2 regions of the Burkholderia sp. 10_S31 genome follow, and region 2 is predicted to be linked to the other one. Evidence: riboswitches for the same ligand, from Rfam matches in the RefSeq annotation. Region 2 holds a riboswitch; the other holds the start of a gene.

Region 1 (4,299 bases), 1.1 Mb from region 2:
TGCGGCCGACGACGTGTTCGCGATCCCCATCTCACCGAAGCCGATCACGTTCGTGCCGAGCGATGCGTGCAGGCGTACGCGTGCGGCGCCGGCCGCGAGCGCGGTGTTCGCCTCGTCGCGCGTCATCGCGGGCTCAACCGCGAAGTTGCGCGTGCCGCGCGCGATCGGCAACGACACGAGCCGGTCGGATACCGGCAGCGGCGACGCGACGCCCGCATCGACGATCTCGAGCACGCTCTGCGCGACACCCGAGAACGCATTGATCGCCGCGCCGCCGGCCAGGAAGTTCGCGACCATCTGCGCGGTGACCGACTGCGGATACGGGCTCACGCCCTCGGCCGCGATCCCGTGGTCGCCGGCGAACACGATCGTGACGGGGCGCTGCAGCTGCGGCCGCTCGGTATGCTGGATCAGGCCGATCTGCAGCGCGATCGCCTCGAGCTGGCCAAGACTGCCCGGCGGCTTGGTCTTGTGATCGATCACATGCTGCAGGCGCTTGCGCAGCGTGTCGTCGAGCGGCGCGATCGCGGGCGGGAAGTCGGTCGGTTTCGTCATTGGAAGGTTGCCTCGTTGGCGCGGCCGCTGCCGCGCATCGAAAGAAGGGAGTTCATCGCCGCTCGGGCCACGCAGGCAGCAGCGCGTCGCGGCCGTTCTCGCGAATCAGCACGAGCGGATAGCCGAACGCGTCGCTCGCGCGCGCCGGCGTCAGCACGTCGTGCACGGGGCCCGCCCACGCATGGCCGCGGCCGTCGAGCAACAGCGCGTGCGTCGCGAAACGCCGCGCGAGATTCAGGTCGTGGCACGAGAACAGCACCGTGCGCGGGCCCGCGTCGAGCCACGCGCCCAGCGCGGTCAGGCCATCGATCTGGTGATGCAGGTCGAGATGGGCGAGCGGTTCGTCGAGCAGCATCAGCGGCGCGTCCTGGCACAGGGTCGCGGCCAGTGCGACGCGCTGCCGCTCGCCGCCCGACAGCGACAGCACGTCGCGCGACGCGAGCTCGGCGAGCCCGAACGTCGCGAGCGCGGCGCGCGCGGCCGCACGGTCCTCGTCACGCTCCCAGCCCCAGCCCCAGCCGCCAAAATACGGAAAGCGGTTGAGCAGCACCGTGTCGAATACCGTCGCGCTGAACGCGTCGTGCAGTTGTTGCGGCATCAGCGCGCGGCGCCGCGCGAGCGCTTCGGGCGACCACGCGGCGAGCGGCCGGCCGTCGATCTCGACGTGGCCGCCGGCCGGCTGCTGCAGGCCCGCGAGCGTCGCGAGCAGCGTCGTCTTGCCTGCGCCGTTCGGCCCCGCGACGCACCAGATCTCGCCGGGCCGGAACCCTTGCGTGAAGCCGTCGAGCAGCGTCCGTGCGCCGGCCTTCAGCGTCAGGTCGACCGCCGCGCAGGCCATGTCGCCGCCGGTGTGCGATACGGTGTGCGTCATCGCATCGGTCTCCTCAGCAACATCCACAGGAACACCGGCACGCCGATCAACGCAGTCATCACGCCGACCGGCAATTGCGCGGGTGCGATCGCGGTGCGCGCGAGCAGGTCCGCCGCCATCACGCCGCCGCCGCCCGCGAGCATCGCGGCGGGCAGCAGCATGCGCTGGTCGTTGCCGAATGCGAGCCGCAGCGCGTGCGGCACGACGAGGCCGACGAAGCCGATCGTGCCGGCCGTCGTCACCGCGGCCGCGGCGGCCAGCGACGCGACGAGGTAGATCCGCATGCGCAGTCTCGCGACCGGCACGCCAAGCGCATGTGCAGTCGCGTCGCCGCGCAGCAGCACGTTGAGTTGCGGCGCGGCCGGCAGCGCGACGCAGGCGGCCACCAGCAGCGCACCCCATGCGAACCAGGGCGCCGTCACGCCGTTCAGGTCGCCCGTCAGCCAGAAGATGATGCCGCGCAGCCGCGCATCGGGCGCGAGCGACAGCAGCAGCGTGACGAGCGCGCCCCACCCGGCCGCGATCACGACACCGGTGAGCAGCAGCCGCGGCGACGCATCGCGCGAATCGCCGCGCCACAGCTCGCGGCGAGCCAGCCCGAGCACGAGCGCGACCGACGCGAGCGAGCCGGCGAACGCGGACGCATCGACGAGCCACCACGCGGCGCCCGCGATCATCGCGACGAGCGCGAAGCCCGCCGCGCCGCCCGACACGCCGAGCACGTACGGCTCCGCGAGCGGATTGCGCAGCAGCACCTGCAGCAGCGCACCGGCGAGCGCGAGCAGCGCGCCGCAGGCGAAACCCGCGAGCGCGCGCGGCAGCCGCAGCGTGCGCACGATGTCGGCGAACAGCGCGTCGCCGCCGTGCGGCACGAGCGACGCGAGCGCCTGCCACGGCGACATCGGCACGCTGCCGATCGACAGCGACGCGACGAACAGCAGCGCGACCACGGCCGCAAGCACGGCCCAGATCGCGGCGGCACGCGCGGCGCTCATGCGGCGTACGGCATCGCGCATGACGCGCGACAGGTCGGCTGACCACTGTTGCCGACCGAGCGCGGCACGGGCGTCGCGCTTCGGCGCGTTGTAGGCATACGCAAGCTCGTTATCCTTGTCGAACGGGTTGTTGCGCCGCACGCCGGCCATACCGGCATGCAACGGCCGCGATCCGCCGGGCCGCACCTTCGCGCGACCGGCGTTCTGCGCAATATAGTGGAAGGTGCCGCATCGGGTCGATCGGCGTGGTGACGACGAGCGTCGGCGCCGATCCCGGACGAATCGGCGTCCGCCGCGGCCTGCGCGACGGCGGCAAGCGGTACGCCGCGGCGTGCGCCGAATGCCGTGCGGACGATTGGGGTCAGCATCGAAGACAAGTCCCGTGAAGCACTGCGCGCCCCGCTTCCCCGCAGGCCGCGCGTCATGAAGCCGTGCTGGCTCCTCGCCTCGGCCGGTATCCGGGCTGGCGGCGTACCGGCTCGCCTTCCCGCGCGTGTCACGCGCAGTGGCCCGCGCCCGCGTGCGACCTACCTGCACGCGAAACGCGCCCGAGCCGGCCTGCGTCACGCGACGCGGCCGCTTACCGTTGCGGGGGCAGCGCAGGTTGGCGATCTCCGGGCGGAGCGCGCGGCCTGCTTCCCGTTTAACCGCGCGACGCACGCGCGAGCACCGAGGCGGCGCCAGTTTAGGAGCCGGCCGCGCGAGCGTCAAGAAAGCGGCCGAACGCGTGCCTGGCGCGCGCCGCGAACACGCCGGAGCCGTGTATTCGCGGCAAGAAGCCGGGGTGTTACGACTGGAAACGTTACAGATGTCGGAATGCGCGTTATTCCGCGCTAAAATGCTGGGTCTTTAGAGGACGCAGCAGATGCTCAACGAACTCGAAACTTTATCTCAAAATATTGGCCGTCTGATCTCGCTGAACAAGCGCTATCACTCGGAACGGCTCGCGCTCGAGGAGCAGGTCGCGCAAATGCGCGCGGAAGCGGACGCGGTCCGCGCGGAACTTGCGCAACTGCGCGACGAACGCAATGCGCTCGCGGCCGAGCGCGACACGCTGTCGGCGAAGATCGACGACGCCCAGGTCAAACTGAACGCGATTCTCGAAAAGCTGCCGCGCACGAAGAATGCGGAGCAAACCGACAACCAGCTCGACCTGCTGGATGCGCAGGCGCGCACGGATAGCGACGACGCGGCCAGCCACGGAGAACATGCATGAGCACCAAGCAGATCGAAGTCTCGATTCTCGGTCAGCCCTATCGGCTCGCCTGTTCGGCCGAGACCGAAGCGGCGCTGCTCGAGGCCGTCGCGCGCGTCGACGCCGAAATGTCGAAGATCCGCGCGAACAGCTCGGTGCGCGGCACCGATCGCATCGCGGTAATGGCGGCATTGTCGCTCGCATCCGAATTGCTGCGGCTGCAAACGAGCGTGCGGCACGGTGAAGCATTTCCGGCGGAAGAAATCCGTCGTACAATGCATCAGATGAACGAACAGCTCGGCGCGGTGCTCGCACAGCACGAGACGCAGTAACGTTCGATCGATGCGTCGATTCCCCTTGATCTCGGCGATCAACGGTGGTCAAATTGGCGCAACGAAACACAGTTCAGTCAGCTTCCCTGCCTGGTTCGCCAAGGTCATATATTCCTTGAACCAATGCCATGTGCACGGTTGCGGAAATTTGTAGCACGGGCGCGCGCGTCACTCTGTCTGATGTACCCGATGTGCTGCTAACTGCGACCAATTCTGAACCCCAGGTTCAGGATGCCGGCCTAGCGGCCAAGGCGGGGGCCTATCCAACGGCATCGGGCGAGTCCCGATGCCGTTTCCTTTTGTAGCAGCCTCTTTCTGCGTCGATCACGACCATGCAATACTGGCTGATGA
Region 2 (4,299 bases):
AGGCCCGACGTCTCGATCAGCACGTGATCGATGTCGGCGCGGCGCTCGACGAGCGCTTCCATCACCGGATAGAACTCCTCCTGCACGGTGCAGCACAGGCAGCCGTTCGCGAGCTCGTACAGCTGGCCCGACGCTTCGCCCTGCGCGCCCTCCGCATCCTCGCAGCCGATCCCGCAGCCCTTGAGGATTTCGCCGTCGATGCCGAGCTCGCCGAATTCGTTGACGATCACCGCGATGCGGCGGCCTTCGGCGTGCTGCAGGATGTGGCGCATCAGCGTGGTCTTGCCGCTGCCGAGAAAGCCCGTGACGATCGTGACGGGAAGCTTGCGTAGGGTCATGGTAGGTCCTGTGGCGAAAATGGAATCAGGCCGGGATCGTCGCGTCGATGGCGGCGCGGCATGTCATTTGGCGAATCGCGGGGATGGCGCGGTGCAGTCCGCACGGACGGCTGCAGAACGGACGGAACGACGAATCGGACATGACGCTTCCTTGCGAACGGTCGACATCGTGAATGCCAACACGGCCGCCGTCGGCCCTGCCCGCGCCGCCTGCCGTTCGTCGCGCCGGCCCGGCGCGCGTGCGGCGGGCGGATCGGCGGGGAAAGCGGGAAACGCGCGGGCGTCGGGCGTGCTGCGGCCGTGGACGATGCGCCGCCTCCCCGCGGCGCTGAACCCCAACGTTTCGGCCGGTATCCGGGCTGACGAACACGCCGCTTCGCCTTCCCGGATGCGCGGCATCCAGTGGCGGTCGTCCGCATGCGGCGGGCATGCGGCGAAGCGGCGCTGCATGGCGCTTGCGCGCGACGCGTTCGCTTACCGTTGCGGGGGCAGCACAGGTTGGCTCGACTGCGGCGCAGGCAGGCTCCCTGTTTCCCGTTTAACTGCGCACGCCGGAGAGGCGCGTGCGAGCACCGAAACGCGTGCGAGTGTAGGCGGCGGTGCGCGGAGCGTCAAGGCGCAACGGGCCGCCGCGGGAGGCTTCGGCATGACCGCGGCACCGCGCCCGCGGCCGCATCCCGGCACCCGCGCGGCGGGTTCGCGCGGGCCGGGCGCTGTGCTATCGTATGCGCCGCGTTCGGTGCTCGCATGCGCATTCCGCGCACGCAGTTAAACGGGAAACAGGAGGCGGAAGTCCGCCCGGCCTGTGCTGTCCCCGCAACGGTACGCCGCCCGCGCGCCGCGGCTCCCCCCGCACGCGCCCAGGCCGCCCGCGATGCCACTGCCCTTCAGCGGGTGGGAAGGCTGCGGCCTGGCAAGCGGCCAGCCCGGATACCGGCCGACGCAAGGGGCGAGCCCGAGGCTCGCCGAACGCCCGATCCGCGGGGAACGGATGGGGTGCGCTTTCCGCCCGCGCTCGCGCGGGCTTCGCTCGATCCGTCATGCACTGCCTGTCCGCCGGCCGCCGATGTGCCGCTCGCTGTCCCCTTTCCACCGCTACGACACGGTGCGCGCCGTGCCGCGTCCGATGAGCCGCGCATGGCTCGTCGGCGCCGGCCCCGGCGACGCCGATCTGCTGACGCTCAAGGCCGTGCGCGCGATCGCCGCGGCCGACGTGCTGCTCGTCGACGATCTCGTGAACCCCGACGTATTGCGCCACGCGCGCGCCGACGCACGCATCGAGCACGTCGGCAAGCGCGGCGGCCATGCATCGACGCCGCAGGAGACGATCGTCGCCGCGATGCTCGCGCACCTGCGCGCGGGCCGCAGCGTCGCGCGCCTCAAGGGCGGCGATCCGTTCGTGTTCGGCCGCGGCGGCGAGGAACTGCTCGCGCTCGGCGCGGCCGGTTTTCCGGTCGAGGTCGTCAACGGCATCACGGCCGGCATCGCCGCGCCGGCCGCGCTCGGCATTCCGGTCACGCATCGCGGCGACGCGCAGGGCGTGATCTTCGTCACGGGCCACGGTGCGGGTGCCGACGAACCCGACTGGCGCGCGCTGGCCGCGACGCGGATGACGATCGTGATCTACATGGGCATTCGCCGGCTCGACGCGATCGTGGCCGCGCTGCGTGACGGCGGCCTGGCCGGCGACATGCCGTGCGCGGCGATCGAAAACGCGACGCGTGACGGGCAGCGGCACGTGCTCGCGACGCTCGACACGATCGTCGAACGCGTGGGCCTGACCGGCATCGGTTCGCCCGCGATCGTCGTGATCGGCCGTGTCGCGGCGCTCGCCGACGATCCGGCGGTGCGCGCGGCGCTCGGCGGCCGCGCATGATGCGCGTCGCGCTCGGCGTCGGTTTCCGCGCGGGCGTGACGGCCGCCCAACTCGATGCCGCGATCCGCGCGGCGCTGGCGCGTTACCCGGACGCCGAGCCGGCCGTCGTCGCGACGCTCGCCGACAAGGCGCGTGCGCGGCCGCTGCGCACGCTGTGCGCACGGCGCGGCTGGCCGCTCGTCGCGTTCGACGCGGCGCAACTCGCGCATTGCTCCGAACCGCTATTGAGCGGCCCGTCGGCCGCCGCGCTCGCGCGCTTCGGCGTCGCGGGCGTGGCCGAGCCGTGCGCGCGGCTCGCGGCGCCCAATGGCCGGCTGCTCGGCCCCAAATCCATCCGGGACGGCGTGACGGTTGCGCTCGCCGGCCCGCTCTGAACCCTTTGTTTCGCTTTCGACAGGACGATTCCCGATGAAGACCGATGCCGAATCCCATCAGCGGATGACTGAACGCCGCCGCGCCGGCCATGAAAAGAAGCAGGCTGCCGCCACCCAGGAAAAGGGCCTGCTGATCGTCAACACCGGCAACGGCAAGGGCAAGAGCACGGCTGCGTTCGGCATGGCCGTGCGCGTGCTCGGCCACGGCATGCGGCTCGGCGTCGTGCAGTTCATCAAGGGCGCGCTGCATACGTCCGAGCGCGACTTCCTCGGTGCGGTCGCGCAATGCGACTTCGTGACGATGGGCGACGGCTATACGTGGAATACGCAGAACCGCGACGCGGACATCGCGACCGCGCGCAAGGGCTGGGACGAGGCGCGCCGGATGATCGAAAGCGGCGAGTACCGGATGGTGATCCTCGACGAGCTGAACACCGTGCTGAAGTACGAATACCTGCCGCTCGACGAAGTGCTCGCGACGCTCGTCGCGCGACCGGATTCGGTGCACGTCGTCGTCACCGGGCGGCATGCGCCCGATGCGCTGATCGATGCGGCCGATCTCGTCACCGAAATGCGGCTCGTCAAGCATCCGTACAAGGAGCAAGGCGTGAAGGCGCAGCGCGGCGTGGAGTTCTGACCGATGCCGGCCTGCCCCGCGCTGTTCGTCAGCGCGCCCGCGTCCGGCCAGGGCAAGACGTCGGTTACGGCCGGCCTCGCGCGGCTGCACCGCCGGCTCGGCCGGCGCGTACGCGTGTTCAAGACCGGGCCGGACTTTCTCGATCCGATGCTGCTCGAACGCGCGAGCGGCGCGCCGGTGCACGCGCTCGACCTCGGGATGGTCGGTGAAGCCGGCTGCCGGGCGCTGCTCGCCGATGCCGCGCGCGAAGCGGACCTGATCCTGATCGAAGGCGTGATGGGGTTGTTCGACGGCACGCCAAGCAGCGGCGATCTCGCGGCGGCATTCGGCGTGCCGGTCGTCGCGGTGATTTCGGCGAAGGCGATGGCGCAGACGTTCGCGGCGATCGCGTTCGGGCTCGCGCGGTTCCGGCCGGAGGTGCCGTTTCACGGCGTGCTCGCGAACCGCGTCGGCTCGCCGCGTCACGCGGAACTGTTGCGGCAGGCGCTGCCGGACGACTTGCGCTGGCTCGGGCACGTCCCGGCCGATGCGGGCATCGCGCTGCCGGAACGGCATCTCGGCCTGCACCAGCCGGCCGACATCGACGATCTCGATGCGCGGCTCGATCGTGCGGCCGACGTGCTCGCGCAGACGGCGCTCGCCGAATTGCCGCCCGCCGTCTCGTTCGCGGAACCTGACGTCGGCGCTCCGCTGCCGCGTGCGCTGGCCGGCAAGCGGATCGCGATCGCGCGCGATACGGCGTTCTCGTTCATCTATCCGGCCAATCTCGCGCTGCTCGATGCGCTCGGCGCGCAGCTGCGGTTCTTTTCGCCGCTTGCCGACGAGCCCGTGCCCGACGATTGCGACGCGCTGTTCCTGCCGGGCGGTTATCCGGAACTGCATGCGACGACGCTCGCGGCGAATGCCGTGACCGCGCGGACGATTCGCGCACACGCGGCGGCCGGCCGGCCGATCGTCGCGGAATGCGGGGGGATGGCGTATTTGTGCGAGTCGCTGACCGACGTGGAAGGCGCGACGACACCGATGCTCGGGCTGCTGTCAGGCCATGCGACGATGCAGCGCCGGTTCGCGGCG

Evidence for each region. A riboswitch is a leader RNA that binds a small molecule or an ion and turns the genes downstream of it on or off. The one in region 2 is predicted to bind cobalamin.
Region 1: linked by a shared signal. The riboswitch ahead of AC1Z3W_RS32550 (FecCD family ABC transporter permease) and the one ahead of cobA (uroporphyrinogen-III C-methyltransferase) in region 2 are both predicted to bind cobalamin.

The regions. Positions count from the first base shown of each region.
Region 1 covers NZ_JBXOWK010000003.1:2,670,792-2,675,090, forward strand. Annotated here, with positions in the region: gene cobT (nicotinate-nucleotide--dimethylbenzimidazole phosphoribosyltransferase) at 1-555, opposite strand, end outside; gene AC1Z3W_RS32545 (ABC transporter ATP-binding protein) at 608-1,426, opposite strand; gene AC1Z3W_RS32550 (FecCD family ABC transporter permease) at 1,423-2,421, opposite strand; cobalamin riboswitch at 2,854-3,110, opposite strand; gene AC1Z3W_RS32555 (hypothetical protein) at 3,287-3,637, shown strand; gene AC1Z3W_RS32560 (cell division protein ZapA) at 3,634-3,948, shown strand; RNA gene ssrS (6S RNA) at 4,029-4,210, shown strand; gene AC1Z3W_RS32570 (EVE domain-containing protein) at 4,281-4,299, shown strand, end outside.
Region 2 covers NZ_JBXOWK010000003.1:1,557,999-1,562,297, reverse strand. Annotated here, with positions in the region: gene cobW (cobalamin biosynthesis protein CobW) at 1-338, opposite strand, end outside; cobalamin riboswitch at 667-930, opposite strand; cobalamin riboswitch at 1,058-1,294, shown strand; gene cobA (uroporphyrinogen-III C-methyltransferase) at 1,405-2,214, shown strand; gene AC1Z3W_RS27270 (cobalamin biosynthesis protein) at 2,211-2,588, shown strand; gene cobO (cob(I)yrinic acid a,c-diamide adenosyltransferase) at 2,623-3,225, shown strand; gene AC1Z3W_RS27260 (cobyrinic acid a,c-diamide synthase CobB) at 3,229-4,299, shown strand, end outside.